DNA from 4 places in the Staphylococcus gallinarum genome. Region 2 is predicted to be linked to each of the others. Evidence: predicted binding sites of a transcription regulator. Region 2 holds the regulator's gene; each other region holds the start of a gene.
The links. The regulator Rex, encoded in region 2, represses fermentation and respiration genes when NADH is low (regulators of the CRP and FNR family bind a similar motif). The targets are predictions, from matches to a motif close to TTGTGAAATATTTCACAA.
Positions count from the first base shown of each region.

Region 1 (4,760 bases), 910 kb from region 2:
TTAACACCTAATTCTTTCAAGATCAATGTCGTCAAAGTACTAGATTGAATATTTTCACCTATAGCGACAATTACATGATCAAAGTTTCTTATACCTAAGCTTTTCATTACTGCTTCATCTGTAGTATCAGCAACTACAGCATGCGTAGCAATGTCACTGTATTCGTTCACACGTGCTTCATTTGAATCAATCGCCATTACATCCATATCAAGTGCATTTAATTCTCTAACTATACTGCCACCGAATCGACCTAAGCCAATTACCACATATTCTTTATCCATATGCGTCCTCCAATTTAAAAATCGAGGCCATAAGCAGTTTGTTAACTATAAAACTTAGATAACAAATACTGCCTACACCTCTTTAATTAAAACTGTTATTTTTTGCCTTCGACATATTCTTTGTCAAAAACAAATAATTTCATTATTAATATTAACGATGGGATTAATAAAAGTAAAGCAAAAATAAATGCAGTGATTAACGTTATTGCCATACTTGGATTAGTCACGCCATGTTTAATATGAATATATGGGGTTAATATATATGGCAATTTACTTGCACCGTATCCAAAGAATGCGAATCCCATTTGCAACATGACAAAGATAAATGCTACACCGTGTCCTTTTTTTAGATATGTTAAAATCATTGCACCTATAAAGAAGATTAAGCTCAATAAGAACATCCACCAATAATTTGTGACTGCATTCATAAAGTGTGTCTCATTTTGCACTCTTAAAGATAAGAATACAAATATCGAAATCGCAATCATCGGCGGTCCCCAGAATAAGAACCAATATCTAAGTAAACGATATGCTTCAGTATCTCGCGCTCTTGCAGCATAAAATGTTAAGAATCCAGAAGAAATATACAATACCGAAATGACTGCTAAAAATACCACTGCCCATGCATATGGACTTAACAATAATTCCACCCAATTCAAATCGATGTTACCGGCATGCTCTTTAATAAAGCCACCTTCTGAAATTGTTAATGTCGTAGCTAATGCGGCGGGTATAAATAAACCAGCAATTCCATATAAAGCTAACCACGGTAATTTCGTATCTGGACCATAATTTTCAAATGCATAAAAGCTACCTCTAATTGAAATCAAAATAACAGCAATAGAGGCTGGCAGTAATAGCACTGAACCGAAATATTTCGCAGTGTCTGGGAAAAATCCTACCATTCCAACAAAGAAGAAAACGAAGAATACATTCGTTACTTCCCAAACAGGATTTAAGTATCTTGCAATTAAATGATTTATCTTTTTATCTTGTTTCGTTACTTTCGCGTGTAATGTAAAGAATCCTGCCCCAAAGTCAATAGAGGCAACAATAATATAGCAAAATAAGAAAAACCATAGTACTGTGATTCCTATATATGCAAATATCATGATAAATCACCTCTTTCTTGCTTTAGTTTTTCAACGTCTTTATAAGCAGGCTTATGTTTAAACATCCTAATTAATACATAAGACGAAGTAACAATAAGAACGATATATAAGAGTGCGAATAATACCGTAACTAACGTTAATCCACCAGCTTGAGTGGCTGCGTCTGCAACCTTAAGATAGCCTCTAACCATCCATGGTTGGCGTCCTTGTTCTGTTAAGAACCAACCAAATTCTATCGCTAATAATGCTGCTGGCCCTGTTAATAACGCACCATATAACATAGCTTTGGAGTAAGTGAATTTCTTCAATTTTTTAAAGACTAATGTCATTACATAGGCACCTGAAACAACCATACAGAACACACCCATAAATACCATCAAATCAAAGTAGTAATGTACTATCATAGGTGGTCTTAATTCTTTCGGGAACTCATCTAAGCCTTTCACCTTTGTATTAAAGTTATTATCTGCTAAAAAGCTTAATACGCCTGGAATTTTAATAGCACCCGAAACTTCTTGTGTTTTTTCGTCTAAAGTACCAAATAACACTAGATCTGCCTTAGACTCAGTATCAAAATGCCACTCATAGGCAGCAAGCTTCTCAGGCTGTTCTTTGTGAAGAAACTTAGCTGACATATCTCCTGCTAACATTGAGCCTAATGTAAAAATTAACCCTAATATCATCGTAAGCTTAAGTGCCTTTTTATGATATTCGGTATCCTGAGCAAATTTATTCTTTAATAGTTTAAATGCTGCTACTGCAGCTAACACGAACGCCATTGTCATCAATGCTGTCGCTACAACATGGAATGAACGTACTAAGAATGAATCATTAAACATAGCTGCCCAAGGTTCCACATTAATCATTTTGCCATTTTTCATTTCAAATCCTGCAGGTGTATTCATAAATGAGTTAACTGCAGTGATAAAGAACGCTGAAAATGAACCACCTAATATTACAGGTATACTAATCCAAAAGTGCGTCCATTTATTTTTAAATCGATCCCAAGTATATAAGTATATACTCAAGAATATTGCTTCAAAGAAGAATGCAAAAGTTTCCATAAATAATGGTAATGCAATTACGTGACCACCCATTTGCATAAATGTAGGCCACAATAGAGATAGCTGTAAACCAATAATTGTACCTGTCACAACACCGACAGCTACAGTAATGGTATAACCTTTTGACCAACGTTTTGCTAAAGTTATATATTTAGGATCATTATTTCTAATACCTAAAAATTCAGCAATTGCAAACATAAGCGGCATTCCCACACCGATTGTCGCAAAAATTATGTGCACTGCAAGCGTCATTGCAGTTAGAAATCTTGCTAATTCAACTGAATCCATATTATCACCTTTTATTTTTATTTGTGACAAAAATCACAACTTCCATCCATTATAAACCCGTTATATAATTTTTGAAATTATTTCTAACTATAAATTAGTGACAAATTGATGACTATAAGCATATAAATTACACACTTGATAAATATAATAAACTCTCTTATATTAATATAAGTGGATTCAAGAAAGGATGTCTTCAAATGAAAAGTGTCATAATTTATACACAGAATGACTGCCCTCCATGTACTTTTATTAAAAGTTACCTAACTGACAAAGGTGTGGCTTTCGAAGAAAAAAATGTTGCGAATGCACAATATAGAAATGAAATGATGGAATATGATGCATTTGCGACACCTTTTATACTCATTGATGATGAACCAATGTATCAAATTGATATGGAAAAAATTAATCGTACATTAGATATTGAAGCGTAATGAATCTTATTGAAAAAATATAATCATTTTGTACATATCTACCCTTTTTTATAAAAGTTAAATTAATTTTTCCAATCCAATGATGATTGACTGATGTTAAATATAAATAGAGGCAACGTTTCAGCATAATTGAAACGTTGCCTCTATTTATATTAATAAAAAAAGAATTGGCCAATTAACTCGACCAATCCTCCTACTATTTTATATGTTTTCATATGGATCGTTAGAAATTATATTTCTTTGCCCAATCCATAATTATTAGCATTATTTTGCATATTGATTAACTAATGTAGTAACTTCTTCAGTAGTTGCACAATTAATTGCTCTATCTGCTAATTCTTCCATTTCATTTTGACTTAAGCCTTTGATTTGACGACGCACTTTAAGAATCGATGTCGCACTCATTGAGAACTCATCTAAACCTAAACCTAATAACAATGGAATTGCTATCTCATCTCCAGCCATTTCGCCACACATACCTGTCCATTTACCTTCTTTATGAGAAGCTTCAATAACTTGTTTAACTAAACGTAAAATTGAAGGATTATATGGTTGATACAAGTATGATACACGTTCTGACATTCTATCTGCAGCCATAGTGTATTGAATTAAATCATTTGTACCGATACTAAAGAAGTCAACCTCTTTAGCAAATACATCAGCTAAAGCTGCTGTAGAAGGAATTTCTACCATGATACCTAATTCGATATCATCAGATACTTCAACACCTTCTTGTGTTAAATTGTCCTTCTCTTCAAGAAGTAATGCTTTGGCATCACGGAACTCTTGAATTGTAGCAACCATTGGGAACATGATATTTAACTTACCGAATGCAGATGCGCGTAATAATGCACGCAATTGCGGTCTGAAAATATCAGGTTGATCCAAGCATAAACGTATCGCACGATATCCTAAGAATGGATTCATTTCTTCAGGTAAATTTAAATATGGTAACTCTTTATCGCCACCAATATCTAACGTACGAACAACGACACGTTTGTCTTTCATTGTTTCTAATACTTTCTTGTAAGCTTCAAATTGCTCATCCTCAGAAGGCATTTCGTCTCTTCCCATATATAAGAACTCAGTACGATATAAACCAATACCTTCTGCACCATTTTCGATAACACCAGTTAAATCATCTGGTGTACCAATATTTGCTGCTAATTCGGCGTGCTTACCATCAATTGTTGTCGTTTCTTCATCGCGTAACTTTTGTAATTCTTTCTTATCTTCAAAGAAGCGTTCACGCTTATTTTGATAAGCAATCACTTCATCCTCAGTCGGATCAATAATTACCTCACCAGTTAAACCATCAACAATAATCATGTCGCCTTGTTTAACTTCTTGAGTAATTGATTTCGTACCAACAATCGCCGGGATTTCTAATGAACGGCTCATGATAGCAGAATGAGATGTTCTACCACCAATATTCGTTACAAATCCTTGCACAAACTCTTTGTTCAATTGAGCTGTGTCTGATGGTGTTAAATCATTCCCGATGATGACAACGCTTTCATCAATCATACTAGGATTTGGTAATTCAACTCCCAAAATATGTGCCAATACACGTTTAGAAACGTC
Region 1 covers NZ_CP069082.1:1,874,702-1,879,461, forward strand. The annotation lists gene JN168_RS08745 (potassium channel family protein) at 1-281, opposite strand, end outside; gene JN168_RS08750 (cytochrome d ubiquinol oxidase subunit II) at 377-1,393, opposite strand; gene JN168_RS08755 (cytochrome ubiquinol oxidase subunit I) at 1,390-2,745, opposite strand; gene JN168_RS08760 (glutaredoxin family protein) at 2,943-3,176, shown strand; gene ptsP (phosphoenolpyruvate--protein phosphotransferase) at 3,441-4,760, opposite strand, start outside.
Region 1: JN168_RS08755 (cytochrome ubiquinol oxidase subunit I) is a predicted target of Rex. The motif match lies at 2,767-2,784, and genes of this name have one in related genera.

Region 2 (4,760 bases):
ACTTTTATTTTTAAATAACTTTAGAATCGTATTTTTATTTACATATGCTCTTTCATTTTTCGTTTTATCATCCTTTTGATATTCAAATGCGTTAACTTTAACAGACCAGAGAATAATACCAAGTAATAGTGCTACTATAGTACATACCCAAAATATACTATTGGGCTGTTTCACAAACATAATGCCACCAATAAATGCGAACGAACCGCCAGCAATTGAACCAAATAATCTTGCATGGCCGTATTCAAAGTTATTTGCTCGGCTCGATTTTTCACAATATGATTCGACGACCCCCACACCACTATACAAACACAAACTAATAAATGAACCACCTAATACACTACCTAACAGCACATTCATATTGATTAATGGAATAAAAGCATATTCAAAAAATGGTCCTATTAGCAGTAAGCAAAAAATAACAAATGCAAACAAATACTTTTTTAATCCTAATTTATCTTGTATGACGCCATAAATTGGTTCAAGTACAATTGCTACAATAGACATTGTTGAAAATACAATTCCAGCTTCTGCTGTGTTTAAATGTGCTACTCTATTTAACCACAATGGCAAAAATGTAATGATTAATGTCCAGATAGCAAAATAAGAGAAATTAATGCCACCAAATCTCCAAAATGTAATACGCTTTAAATTAATCAATGGCATCACTTCCAATTACCTTGGTAGAATGAGGTGTTGAACGCGTATCAACAACAGGTGAACCAAAATCCGGCCAACCATTATACCATTCTATTAATTGCGCACGTGCATGACGATTTGGATCATACAATGGATCGCCCTCAATCTCTGTATAATTTCTAGCATGATAGACCAACACATCATGCAAGTCATCTTTAGATTTTGTAAATGAATTATGTCCTGGACCGTATTGTCCATTTTCAATAGCACTTGTAAATACAGGTTCTTCAACTTTATCCCAAGCATTAACATCTAATAGATTACTATCTACAGAAGCAACAAGCATTCCCATACAGTAATCAATACCTGTTGCACTCGCAGAATATGTTAAAAATATACGTTGCTCTTTTATTAAAATGGCCGGCCCTTCATTTACCCAAAAACCCTTACACTCCCAGTCATATTCGGGTATCGTTAACATTGTTGGTGACCCTTTTAATGTCCATGGATTTTCCATTTCAGAAATATAGATATTTGAGTGTCCTGGTATCTCTATATCTTGTTGTGCCCAAACATAATATAAACGCCCATTTAATTCAAAAACGGTTGCATCCAGCGAAAATGTTTCCCATCCTGTATCTATTTTCCCTTTATCTATCCAGTTATCTGTAAGTGGGTCATCATTACTATTCTCTAAGACGAACATTCTATGATTAAATGTATCATCCTCAATGTAATCATTTGGTGCTGCTGCATAATAGATAAACCATTTATCATTTATTTTATGAATTTCAGGTGCCCAAATCAATGCGCTTTTTTCTCCATCTAAATCTTTAGTCCATACAACATGTTCTTTTGCTTCATTTAGCTCATTCAATGACGATGCTTTCCTCAAAACAATACGGTCATATTTCGGATAAGAACCAGTAAAATAATATGTTCCTGATTCCTTAAAAACAAACGGATCTGCTCTCTGTATTACAATTGGATTGTTTATCTGCTCCATAAAATCCCCCTTAACCCCTTTTTTATGAAAACGTTTACAATTACAATGTATTATATTTGTCCGTATAAGTCAATATATTTTAATCTTTGTCCGTACAAATAAAAGATAATATTGAAATCTTTCTTTAACAAAAAGTAAGTCAAAAATAAACGAGTTTACTTATCTCTATTAAATAAGTAAACTCGTTTGTTAAAATTATTTGTTACTATAATTTTTCATAAAAAATAATAATGATTGTAATTCTATACCTAAATCAATATGATGAACTTGCACATCAGATGGCGTAGATACACGACTTGGTGTAAAGTTTAATATCCCCTTCACTCCAACATCTACTAACTTATCTGTTACTTGCTGCGCAACATCTTCAGGTGTAGTAAGGATTACGATATCTATTTGTTCACGTTCTAGAACCTCGGTAATATCTGCATAATTACTAACACTTACTTGACCGATTTCAGTACCTATCACATCTTCTCGTATATCAAAAGCTTCCGTTATTGTCATTTCATCATGGATTGAGAAATTGTAAGTTAACAATGCTTTACCTAAGTTCCCAACACCAACAATGGCAATTTTAATTTCATCATTTTCACTAATTTCATTTTTGAAAAAGTGTAATAAGCTATCGATATTATAGCCATAACCCTTTTTTCCTAGTTCTCCAAAATATGAAAAATCACGACGAATAGTTGCAGAATCTATATTCAATCCTTCGCTGATTGCCTTTGAATTCACTCTATCTATACCTTTTGATTTTAATGTATTGACGAATCTGTAGTATAACGGTAAACGTTTCAACGTTGCACGAGGAATCTTATCGCTTTGATTAGCCAAGATCATGTCCCCCTAATTTAAATAATAATACTAAATAATCTAATAATTACTACAACATTATACATTAATGATATATAAAAATAAACACTGATAGTTTTATCCATACGCTTTATACGGTAAAATAGATTTTGAATAGAGAGGTGCAAATTCGAATGATATTATTACAATTAAACGATATTACAAAATCATTCGACGGGGATGATATTTTCAACAACGTAGATTTAGAAGTTAAGACGGGGGAACGTATCGGTATTGTTGGACGTAACGGAGCTGGTAAATCTACATTAATGAAAATTATTGCAGGTGTCGAAGATTATGATTCTGGACATATATCAAAAATTAAAAATTTAAAAATGGGTTATTTAACACAACAAATGACTTTAAATACCAATCAAACGGTAATCGCAGAAATGACGAAGCCCTTTGAACATATTAAAGAAATGCAAGAACAAATGAAATTTGAAACAGATTGGTTAGCTAAACATGCAGAGGAATATGATACTGACGAATATAAAGCACATATTGCGCGCTATGAAAGTATCTCAAACCAATTTGAGCAACAAGAAGGCTATCAATATGAAAGTAAAATTAAAACTGTATTACATGGATTAAACTTTACGGAAGATGATTTCAATCGACCAATTAACGATTTCAGTGGTGGACAAAAGACTAGATTATCTTTAGCTCAAATGTTATTGAATGAACCTGACCTGCTACTATTAGATGAACCTACTAACCACTTAGATATGGAGACGACACAATGGCTTGAAAGTTACTTAAATTACTTTAAAGGCGCTATTATCATAATCAGTCATGATAGGTACTTCTTAGACAAAATTGTTAATCAAATATATGATGTCGCACTTGGTGATGTACAACATTATGTTGGAAATTATGGTCAATTCATTGAACAAAGAGATAAATATTACCAAAAAAAGATGCAAGAGTATGAAAGTCAGCAAGCAGAAATTAAAAAATTAGAGACATTCGTAGAAAAAAATATCGCTCGTGCATCAACTTCGGGTATGGCAAAAAGCCGACGTAAAATGTTAGAAAAGATCGAACTTATTAATAAGCCTATCTTAGATGCTAAAAGTGCAAATATTGAATTTGATTTTGAACGCAATACGGGTAACGATGTTTTTCATATAAAAAATTTAGCCATTGGTTACGACGAACCAATCACTTCAAATATCAATTTAGAAATTACCAAAGGTGATCATATCGCGATCATTGGACCAAATGGTATTGGTAAATCTACGCTGATCAAAACTATAGCAGAACGCCAACCAAAAATTTCAGGCGACATCACTAAAGGTGCAAACTTAAAGATTGGCTATTATGACCAAAAGCAAGCAGAATTTAAATCAACAAAATCAATTCTTGATTATATTTGGGATCAATACCCTACCATGAATGAAAAAGATGTTCGAGCAGTATTAGGCAGATTTTTATTTGTACAAGAAGACGTAAAAAAAGTTATCAATGATTTATCAGGTGGAGAAAAAGCACGTCTACAACTTGCACTATTAATGCTGGAACGTAATAATGTATTAATTTTGGATGAACCGACTAACCATTTAGATATTGATTCTAAAGAAATGTTAGAGCAAGCTTTATTAAATTTCGATGGTACATTGTTATTTGTTTCCCACGATCGCTATTTTATCAATCAATTAGCTAACAAAGTATTTGATTTAGACACAACGGGAGGCACGCTCTATTTAGGTGACTATCAATATTATGTTGATAAACTAGAAGAAACTGAAGCATTAAAATCTAAGCATGAACAATCACAGGTAGAACAACAAATAGACAATACACCTAAAACAAATAATTACATTGATCAAAAGCAACAAAAGAAAGAACAGCGACAAATCACTCGTAAAATAGAACAATGTGAATTAGCAATTGAAGATTACGAAGCACAAATCGATGATTTAAACGTTCAACTCACTAAACCTGAAATTTTTTCAAATCCAGATAAAGCAAATGATATTGCAATAGCAAAAGCAGAAACCGAACAAAAATTAGAACAGGTTATGTCAGAATGGGCAGAATTACAAGAATTATTACAATAATATCCTGACTTACACTTAAGCCAATGTATATTTTAATACATCGGCTTTTTTCATAGGATATATTTTACACTTTTTTATACACAATAAAAATCCTTGAATTGTAAGCTATCCACAAAGTTATCCTAGTTATACACAGGTAAAAAGTAACTTTTATTGCTGTGATTTTTTGGAAATACACTCCATATCCACATTAATCT
Region 2 covers NZ_CP069082.1:968,032-972,791, reverse strand. The annotation lists gene JN168_RS04390 (oligosaccharide MFS transporter) at 1-660, opposite strand, end outside; gene JN168_RS04385 (glycoside hydrolase family 43 protein) at 653-1,645, opposite strand; gene JN168_RS04380 (redox-sensing transcriptional repressor Rex) at 1,841-2,488, opposite strand; gene JN168_RS04375 (ABC-F family ATP-binding cassette domain-containing protein) at 2,635-4,563, shown strand.

Region 3 (4,760 bases), 930 kb from region 2:
GATGAGCAAACTTTTGTACCTTGTACACCTTTAGGTATTATGGAAATATTAAATCATGCAGATATCGATATTGAAGGTAAAGAAGCAGTAATTATTGGACGTAGCCATATTGTTGGACAACCAGTATCAAAATTATTGCTACAAAAAAATGCGACTGTTACGATTCTTCATTCAAGAACAAAAGACATGCATAAACATTTAAAAGATGCAGATATTATTGTAAGTGCCGTTGGTAGACCTGGTCTCGTTACAAAGGATGATGTTAAAGAAGGTGCTGTTGTTATTGACGTCGGAAATACACCTGATAAAAATGGTAAATTAAAAGGCGACGTCGAATATGATGAAGTGAAAGAAATTGCCGGTGCAATCACACCAGTTCCAGGTGGCGTTGGTCCAATGACAATCACAATGGTATTAAATAATACATTAATTGCAGAAAAATTACGTAGAGGTATTGAGTAAGATAATAGTCTGGATGTTAAGATATTTATCCAGTTAAAAAGGCAATTTCTATCGAATGTGATAGAAATTGCCTTTTCCTTTTATTAATAGCTACACAGGTGTTTGGCTTTTCGAACATCATAACCTATTCGTACTAAACAAATAATGATGTTTTCACTATAAAAATGCCACCCCAAGAGATTAATTTAATCTTAGGGGTGGCATTTTTCTGAGGTTTAACTCCCAGTCACTTCTATATATCATTTTTAAAGGGGTAACTTGGTTTTAACGTTATATAAATTATACACCAACACTTAATTTTGGAATAAATGATTCAAAATGTATACGCTCTGTTGCTACTCCAATTTCTTTTAATATACTGATGATGGATTTCAAGAACTCTGTTCCACCACAAACATAAATTTCTGTATCATCTGTTAAATACTGTTTTAAATATTCAGCATCGATATAACCATTTTGGTTTTTGTCGTGAATGATATAACTAGCATTATCTTCATTATTTGCAATTTCAGATAGCTTTTCTTGGAATGGAATTTGGTCAATATCATTCGTGTTTTGAATGAATTGTGCTGTTCCTTGACTAGATACAACGTGTCTAAACATTGGAACTAATGGTGTTACACCGATTCCTGAACCGATAAACAATTGTGGTTTAGACACATGATTTAATGTAAAGTCACCAACTGGTGCAGATAAATTAATCATATCACCAACTTTGAACTCATCGTGTAAAATTGTTGAAACTTCTCCTTCATTATTCTCTGTAACATCTCTTTTAACAGCAAAACTTAATTGATCAACATTACCTTCTACAATAGAATAATGACGTTTTGCACGATATGGTAATTTCTCACTTTCAACATCAACCGTAATATATTGTCCTGGCTCAAATTGACTTAAATCTATTTCAGTTGATTTAATCGTAAATAACTTAATATTGTCAGTAACTTGCTCTATATCAATGAGTTCGAATGGTTTGAAACCACTCCATGCCATTTGTTCATATATTTCTTTTTCAACTGAGATAAACACATTTGCAATTTCACCATAAGCTTTTGTCCAAGTTTGAACGATTGGATTATCATTTTCCAAACTTAGCACATGTTCAATTGCAGCAATTAAATTTTCACCAACTATATCATAACCTGCTGGCGGTACTTGTAGCGCACAATGCTTATATGCAATCTCTTTTACTACTGGTAAAATACGCGTTAAATCTTCAATGTTTAATGCAGCAGCTAATACACTTTGAGCTAATGCTGTGGATTGAAGGCCTCTCTTTTGATTCGTTTGGTTAAACATATTTTTTAATTCTGGATGTTGATTAAACATTCTTTTGTAGAAAAATGACGTGATTTCTGTACCTTTTTCTTGTAATACTGGCACCGTTTCTTTAATAATTGCTTTTTCGTTCTCTGTTAACATGCTTGACACTCCCCTAGCCATTTATTCTTTATTTCACAAATTAGTTTAATACAATTAATTTACATTTGAAAGGTTTACGTGATAAAATTCACAAAAAGTTCAATTTACTAAATTTTAACTGAAATTTTCATTTAAATTTAAAGTCGTACGGTATATTAAGACTATAGTATGATGATTTTAAACGTAGATTACAGTATAGTTAAGTTAAATAAATCAATGGCTTTCATTCGGAGGTTAGCGTTATGAACAAATTATTACAGTCTTTATCAGCATTAGGTGTTTCCGCAACGCTTGTTACACCTAACCTAAGCGCAGAAGCTACTGATAACTCTATTCCAGAATTAAAAGGTACAAAAGATACAATTATACATAAGGGAGAAGCATATCAACCATTAAAAGGTGTCCGTGCGTTTGACAAAGAAGATGGCGACCTGACACATAAAATAACTGTAGATGGTGATATTGATACTTCAAAGCCAGGAAAATATAAAGTCGTTTATAAAGTTGAAGATTCAGATGGTGCAATTGGAAAATCAACACATTATATAGAAGTAAAATAATCAACTAAATTACGTTAAATTGCTTCCAATATACCTATATAAACAACTAAAATTATCCATTCTATTAAAATATGGCACTTTTCACAAAATGTACACATAATTTTAACAAATCTTTAAAAGCCCGTCAGACCTTGAGTCTGTTGGGCTTGTTTTAATTTTACAATAATTTTTTCCTCAGAAAGACTTGTAAATATTGCGTAATATCTTAAAATTGATGGTAAGCCCTACAATTGTAGTATTAGGAGGTCAAAAAAGTGTCAAAATTTAAGTCTTTGCTTCTACTCTTTGGCTCACTAATTTTACTTAGTGGCTGTTCCAATGTAGAAGTTTTAAACCCAAAAGGGCCGATGGCAAGTGACTCGAAGTTCTTGATTATCTATTCAATCATCTTCATGCTTGTTATTATTGCCGCGGTGCTTATCATGTTCGCTGTATTCTTATTCAAATACAGAATAGGAAATACATCAGAATCTGGTAAAATGCACCACAACTCTTTACTTGAAACAATTTGGTTTATTGTTCCTGTGATTATCGTAATTGCTTTAGCCATTCCAACGGTTAAATCACTTTACGAGTACGAAAAACCACCGGCTAAAGAAGATGACCCACTTGTTGTTTACGCTACGAGTGCTGGTTATAAATGGTTCTTTAGTTACCCTGAAGAAAAAATCGAAACAGTTAATCACTTAACTATTCCGAAAGATCGCCCGGTTATCTTTAAACTCCAATCTATGGATATGATGACTAGTTTCTGGATTCCACAATTAGGTGGTCAGAAATACGCGATGACTGGTATGACGATGGACTGGACGTTAACTGCTGATAAAGAAGGTACGTTCAGAGGTCGTAACTCAAACTTCAATGGTGAAGGTTTCGCTCGTCAAACATTTGACGTTCACTCAGTAAGTCAAAGTAAATTCAAGGATTGGGTTAAAGATGCTCAAAGTCAAAAAGTATTAGATCAAGATACATTTGACAAGCAACTTTTACCTACTACTGAAAACAAAAACTTAACTTTCAGTGGTACGCACATGGCGTTTGTTGACCCTGCTGCAGATCCTGAGTATATCTTCTATGCTTATGATCGCTATAATTACGTACAAAAAGATCCAAACTTCAACTCTGAAAAGCAAATTACAGAGGATATATTAGATAAACCGGATCAACCTGCACGTAAACCGCAGATTACAAACGCTAACTACGAACGTCATGGTATGAAAGCCATGATCTTAGGCAACAAAGAGCCATATGATGGTAAATTCAAGAAAGATGAATCACATAATATGGACGAAATGGAAAAAATCTCAAAAGGTGCTAAAGATAAAGAAGCATCTAAAATTGAGAACAAAGATCAAGAGCATGGAGGTGGACATTAATGAATTTTCCATGGGATCAATTGATCGTTCATGGTAACTGGATGATTACAATGGCACAAATTGGTGCGCCATTCTTAGTTATCGGTGTGATCGCAGTAATTACTTACTTCAAGTTATGGAAATATCTTTACAAAGAATGGTTCACATCTGTCGACCATAAGAAGATTGGTGCAATGTACCTAATCTGTGCAGTATTAATGTTCGTTCGTGGTGGTATTGACGCATTACTTATTCGTGCTCAATTAACAATTCCAGATAATAAATTCTTAGAATCAAACCACTATAACGAAATCTTTAGTACGCACGGCGTTATCATGATTATCTTTATGGCAATGCCTTTCGTATTTGGTTTATGGAACGTAGTTGTACCATTACAAATTGGTGCACGCGACGTTGCATTCCCTGTATTGAACAGTATTAGTTTCTGGTTATTCTTCGCAGGTATGATTTTATTCAACCTTTCATTTATCGTAGGTGGATCACCTGCTGCTGGTTGGACAAACTATGCTCCACTTGCCGGAGAATTTAGTCCAGGACCTGGGGTTAACTATTACCTAATAGCAATCCAGATTTCTGGTATCGGAACATTAATGACAGGTATTAACTTCTTCGTAACAATACTTAGATGTAAATCACCTACAATGAAATTTATGGAAATGCCAATGTTCACTGTAACAACTTTCATCACTGCATTGATTGTTATCTTGGCATTCCCTGTGTTAACAGTTGCTTTAGCATTATTCACTACAGACAGAATTTTTGGAACAGCATTCTTCACCGTTGCTGACGGTGGTATGCCAATGTTATGGGCTAACTTCTTCTGGGTATGGGGGCACCCTGAAGTATATATCGTTATCCTACCGGCATTTGGTATATATTCTGAAATCATTCCTACATTTGCTCGTAAACGTTTATTCGGACACCAAAGCATGGTGTG
Region 3 covers NZ_CP069082.1:1,899,718-1,904,477, forward strand. The annotation lists gene folD (bifunctional methylenetetrahydrofolate dehydrogenase/methenyltetrahydrofolate cyclohydrolase FolD) at 1-462, shown strand, start outside; gene JN168_RS08870 (globin domain-containing protein) at 742-1,887, opposite strand; gene JN168_RS08875 (DUF5011 domain-containing protein) at 2,130-2,447, shown strand; gene qoxA (cytochrome aa3 quinol oxidase subunit II) at 2,702-3,823, shown strand; gene qoxB (cytochrome aa3 quinol oxidase subunit I) at 3,823-4,760, shown strand, end outside.
Region 3: qoxA (cytochrome aa3 quinol oxidase subunit II) is a predicted target of Rex. The motif match lies at 2,517-2,534, and genes of this name have one in related genera.

Region 4 (4,760 bases), 340 kb from region 2:
GGTGGTTGTCCTAAATGTAGACCGGCAATTAATTACTATTTAAATATGGTCTATCCACATGATCATGAAGATGAAACGGCATCTAGATTTGCTAATGAAAAATATCATGCGAATATTCAAAATGATGGTACATTTTCAGTGATACCTCAAATGCGTGGTGGGGTGACAGATGCCGATCAACTCATTCAATTAGGTACGGTTGCTAAAAAATATCAGATTCCTTTAGTAAAGGTTACAGGTTCTCAGCGTATAGGTTTATACGGTGTTAAGAAGGAACTATTGCCACAAATTTGGGATGAATTAGGTATGCGTTCGGCTTCTGCTTATGGTAAAAAGACGCGTTCAGTTAAGAGTTGTGTAGGTAAATCTTTTTGTCGATTTGGTACACAAGATACAACTAAGTTAGCGATTCGTTTAGAAAGCACATTTGAATATATAGACACACCACATAAATTTAAAATGGGCGTTTCAGGTTGCCCAAGAAGTTGTGTCGAATCAGGTGTTAAAGACTTTGGCGTAATTGGTGTTGAAAATGGATTCCAAATCTATATAGGTGGTAATGGCGGTACTGAAGTAACGGTAGGGCAGTATCTAACGACAGTTGAAACCGAAGATGAAGTCGTAAAGTTGTGCGGTGCATTGATGCAATACTATAGAGAAACAGGTATTTATGCAGAGCGTACAGCACCGTGGTTAAATCGTCTTGGTTTTGATCGTGTAAAAGATGTCATTTTAAATGAAGCACAACAAACACAGTTATTCCAGAGAATTATGGAAGCAAAAGAAGTGGTACAAGCGGAACCTTGGCGACAAATTTCAAGTCAGGAAAAAGAAAGAGCACGCTTCGCAGTTGAGGAGGTATAAATAGATGGCACAAAGAAAAATTAAAGTAGCGCATTTGAAAGAGTTACAGCCATTGATCGGTAAGAAAATACTGGTTGAGAATAAAGAAATTGGTCTGTTTTTAACTGAGGGTGGAAATGTTTATGCGGTCAATAATATATGTCCACACAAAAATGGACCATTGAGTGAAGGTATAGTAAGTGGTGAATTTGTATACTGTCCACTTCATGATCAAAAGGTAGATTTGACGACAGGAATAGTTCAAGAACCTGATACCGGATGTGTAGAATCTTATAAAGTAGAAATCATCGACGAGGATGTCTATGTATGCCTGTAATCAATTACGGTAAAGTTTATCTTATAGGTGCAGGACCTGGAGATCCGACATTACTTACAAGACAAGCAGAACAGTTAATAAAAAGGGCTGATGTAATCTTATATGATCGCTTGGTAAATCCATTTATACTACAGTTGGCAAGACCGGAAATTCCCATTATCGATGTTGGGAAATTACCTTATAGTAAACATGTTAAACAAGATGAAATTAATGACTTGTTGATCGAAACTGCATCGAAATATGACCTAGTTGTGAGGCTTAAAGGTGGAGACCCGGCTGTGTTTGGTAGAGTATACGAAGAAGTAGAAATATTAAATAAGATGCACATAGATTATGACATTATACCTGGTATCACTTCATCAACTGTAGCTATGGCACATCTTGGTTTAGGGTTCACAATACGTGATATAGCTACGAGTGTGACATTTACTACAGGGCATTTTAAAGATAATTCCGATAAACCTTTCGATATCAATGGATTATTAAATTATGGTACCTTAGCGATTTATATGGGAATTAGAAATATTGATAGCATAATGAAAGAAATCTATAACAAGACACACACTAATTTTCCCGTTGTTGTATGCTTTGATGTGACAGGGCCAATGGAACAATATGTTACAGGGACAGTATTAAATATTGTAGATAAATTAAAGGATGTCACCAATAATAGTAAACCAGGGCTTATCATCATAGGACATGTTATTGGTAAATTGAATATGGGTGAAGGATTAACGGTCAAATATAGAACAAAATATTTAGTGCAAGGGACACGTACTCATGCGATTGACAAGGCTTTTGAATTATACGCGCAAGGTGACTGGTGTATGATACTTCCTAATGATATAGAACAACTACATCCATCACAAAGGGCGTTAATAGAAACGTATTTAAAACAATCTTTTGATTCGAAAATAACAGTAAAGTAACAATAAATACACATAAAAACATAACTATGTATAAATCTAAGACGATTGACCAAAAATGGTTATTAATGCTCGATAAAACAACTACTGCAGTTTACTTCGTGAATATTAGTGGACATCATTCAATTAAATATCTTTCATTTTCTTTTCTTTTAAACCTTATAATAATAGATGGAAAAAAATAAAATTATGAAGAATAGAATGACTTAAATTGTAACCATTTAACATGGTCATAAAATAATAAGGGGATTTTCCTATGCATTTAGGAAAATCCCTAATTTTTGTATATTGTGAAAAAATGTACAATGTTTATGAAATATATTAATAAGCGAAGTGATTTCAGTTAAAAGGAACGAACTTGTGAGAGGGTGTATAAAATGAAAAAGTTTGGGCTTAAATTTTTTAAACCAACAGAAAAATTTAATGGTAATTGGTCAATCTTAGAGAGCAAAAGTCGTGAATGGGAGAAAATGTATAGAGAACGATGGAGTCATGATAAAGTTGTGAGAACCACACATGGTGTGAATTGTACTGGTTCTTGTTCGTGGAAAGTTTTTGTTAAAAATGGGGTTATTACTTGGGAAAATCAACAAATCGATTATCCTAGTTGTGGTCCTGACATGCCTGAATTTGAGCCAAGAGGGTGTCCGAGAGGTGCATCATTTTCATGGTATGAATATAGTCCGTTACGTGTTCGATATCCATATATAAGAGGAAAGCTTTGGGAGTTATGGACTGCAGCATTAAAGGAACATCATGATAATACTGTTGCAGCGTGGGCGTCTATCGTTGAAGATGAAGAAAAAGCCAAAATTTATAAACAAGCACGAGGTAAAGGTGGCTTAGTTAGAACAAACTGGAAAGATGTATCACAACTGATTTCGGCACAAATCATATATACGATTAAAAAATATGGACCTGATAGAATTGCTGGCTTTACACCAATACCTGCGATGTCGATGTTAAGTTACGCATCTGGAGCACGATTCATTAGTTTACTTGGGGGAGAGATGCTAAGTTTTTATGATTGGTATGCAGATTTACCACCAGCATCACCACAAATTTGGGGTGAGCAAACAGATGTACCAGAATCAAGTGATTGGTACAATGCGTCATATATTATCATGTGGGGATCAAATGTGCCATTAACTAGAACTCCAGATGCTCATTTTATGACTGAGGTTCGTTACAAAGGAACAAAGGTTGTATCAGTAGCACCAGACTATGCTGAGAATGTTAAATTTGCGGATAATTGGTTATCTCCAAACCCTGGAACGGATGCAGCAGTAGCACAAGCGATGACACATGTTATTTTACAAGAGTTTTATATTGATAATCCTAATGAGCGCTTTATCAATTATTCAAAACAATATACAGATATGCCATTTGTCATCATGTTAGATAAAGATGATAAAGGATATAAAGCAGGACGTTTTTTACGGGAAAATGATATTACATCTAAAACAACGAATGGTGATTGGAAACCTGTTATTTTTGATGGTAATAGTGAGCGTTTAACTGTACCAAATGGAACTATTGGACAAAGATGGGAACAAGGTAAGGCATGGAACTTAAAGCTTGAAGATGAACAAGGGCAACCGATTAATCCATTGTTATCATTTGCTGAGTTAGACCATGAACACGTTGATATTCAATTTCCTTATTTCGATAATAATGGAAACGGTATTTTTGAAAGAACAATTCCCGTCAAAAAGATTACTTTGGAAAATGGTGAAGAAAAATATATTACTACAGTGTTTGATCTAATGGCGAGTCAATATGGTGTGAAACGCTTTGACCATGCGTTAGAAGCCAATGGTTATGAAGATAAAACATCATACTACACACCAGCATGGCAAGAACAAATTACAGGTGTGAAACAGGATTTAGTTATACAAGTTGCCCGTGAGTTTGCACAAAATGCCATCGATACTGAAGGTAAATCCATGATAATAATGGGTGCAGGGATTAATCATTGGTTTAATTCAGATACGATTTATCGGTCAATTATTAATTTAATCTTACTTTGTGGTTGCCAAGGTGTAAATGGTGGGGGTTGGGCTCACTATGTAGGACAAGAAAAATGTAGACCAATTGAAGGGTGGAATACAATTGCCTTTGCAAAAGATTGGCAAGCACCTCCCCGATTACAAAATGGAACAAGTTGGTTCTATTTTGCTACGGACCAATGGAAATATGAATTATCAACTGTAGATAGTTTGAAATCACCATTAGCAGATCACATTAAACATAAGCACCCAGCAGATTATAATGTATTAGCAGCGAGAGCTGGATGGTTACCATCCTATCCTCAATTCGATAAAAATAGTTTATCTTTTGGTGAAGATGCGAAAGAAGCAGGAGAGTTCAATAATGAACAAGTCATACAGCGTGCTGTTGAATCTGTAAAAGCACGTAAAACTAAATTTGCAATAGAAGATCCAGATGCTAAACAGAACCATCCTAAAACATTATTCTTATGGCGCTCTAATTTAATTTCAAGTTCTGCAAAGGGCCAAGAATATTTTATGAAACACTTATTAGGAACAAAATCAGGATTATTAGCAAATCCAAATGAAAATGATAAACCAGAAGAAATTAAATGGAGAGATGATACTGAAGGAAAGTTAGACTTACTTGTATCTTTAGATTTC
Region 4 covers NZ_CP069082.1:623,204-627,963, forward strand. The annotation lists gene nirB (nitrite reductase large subunit NirB) at 1-864, shown strand, start outside; gene nirD (nitrite reductase small subunit NirD) at 869-1,180, shown strand; gene cobA (uroporphyrinogen-III C-methyltransferase) at 1,171-2,109, shown strand; gene JN168_RS02640 (nitrate reductase subunit alpha) at 2,484-4,760, shown strand, end outside.
Region 4: JN168_RS02640 (nitrate reductase subunit alpha) is a predicted target of Rex. The motif match lies at 2,395-2,412, and genes of this name have one in related genera.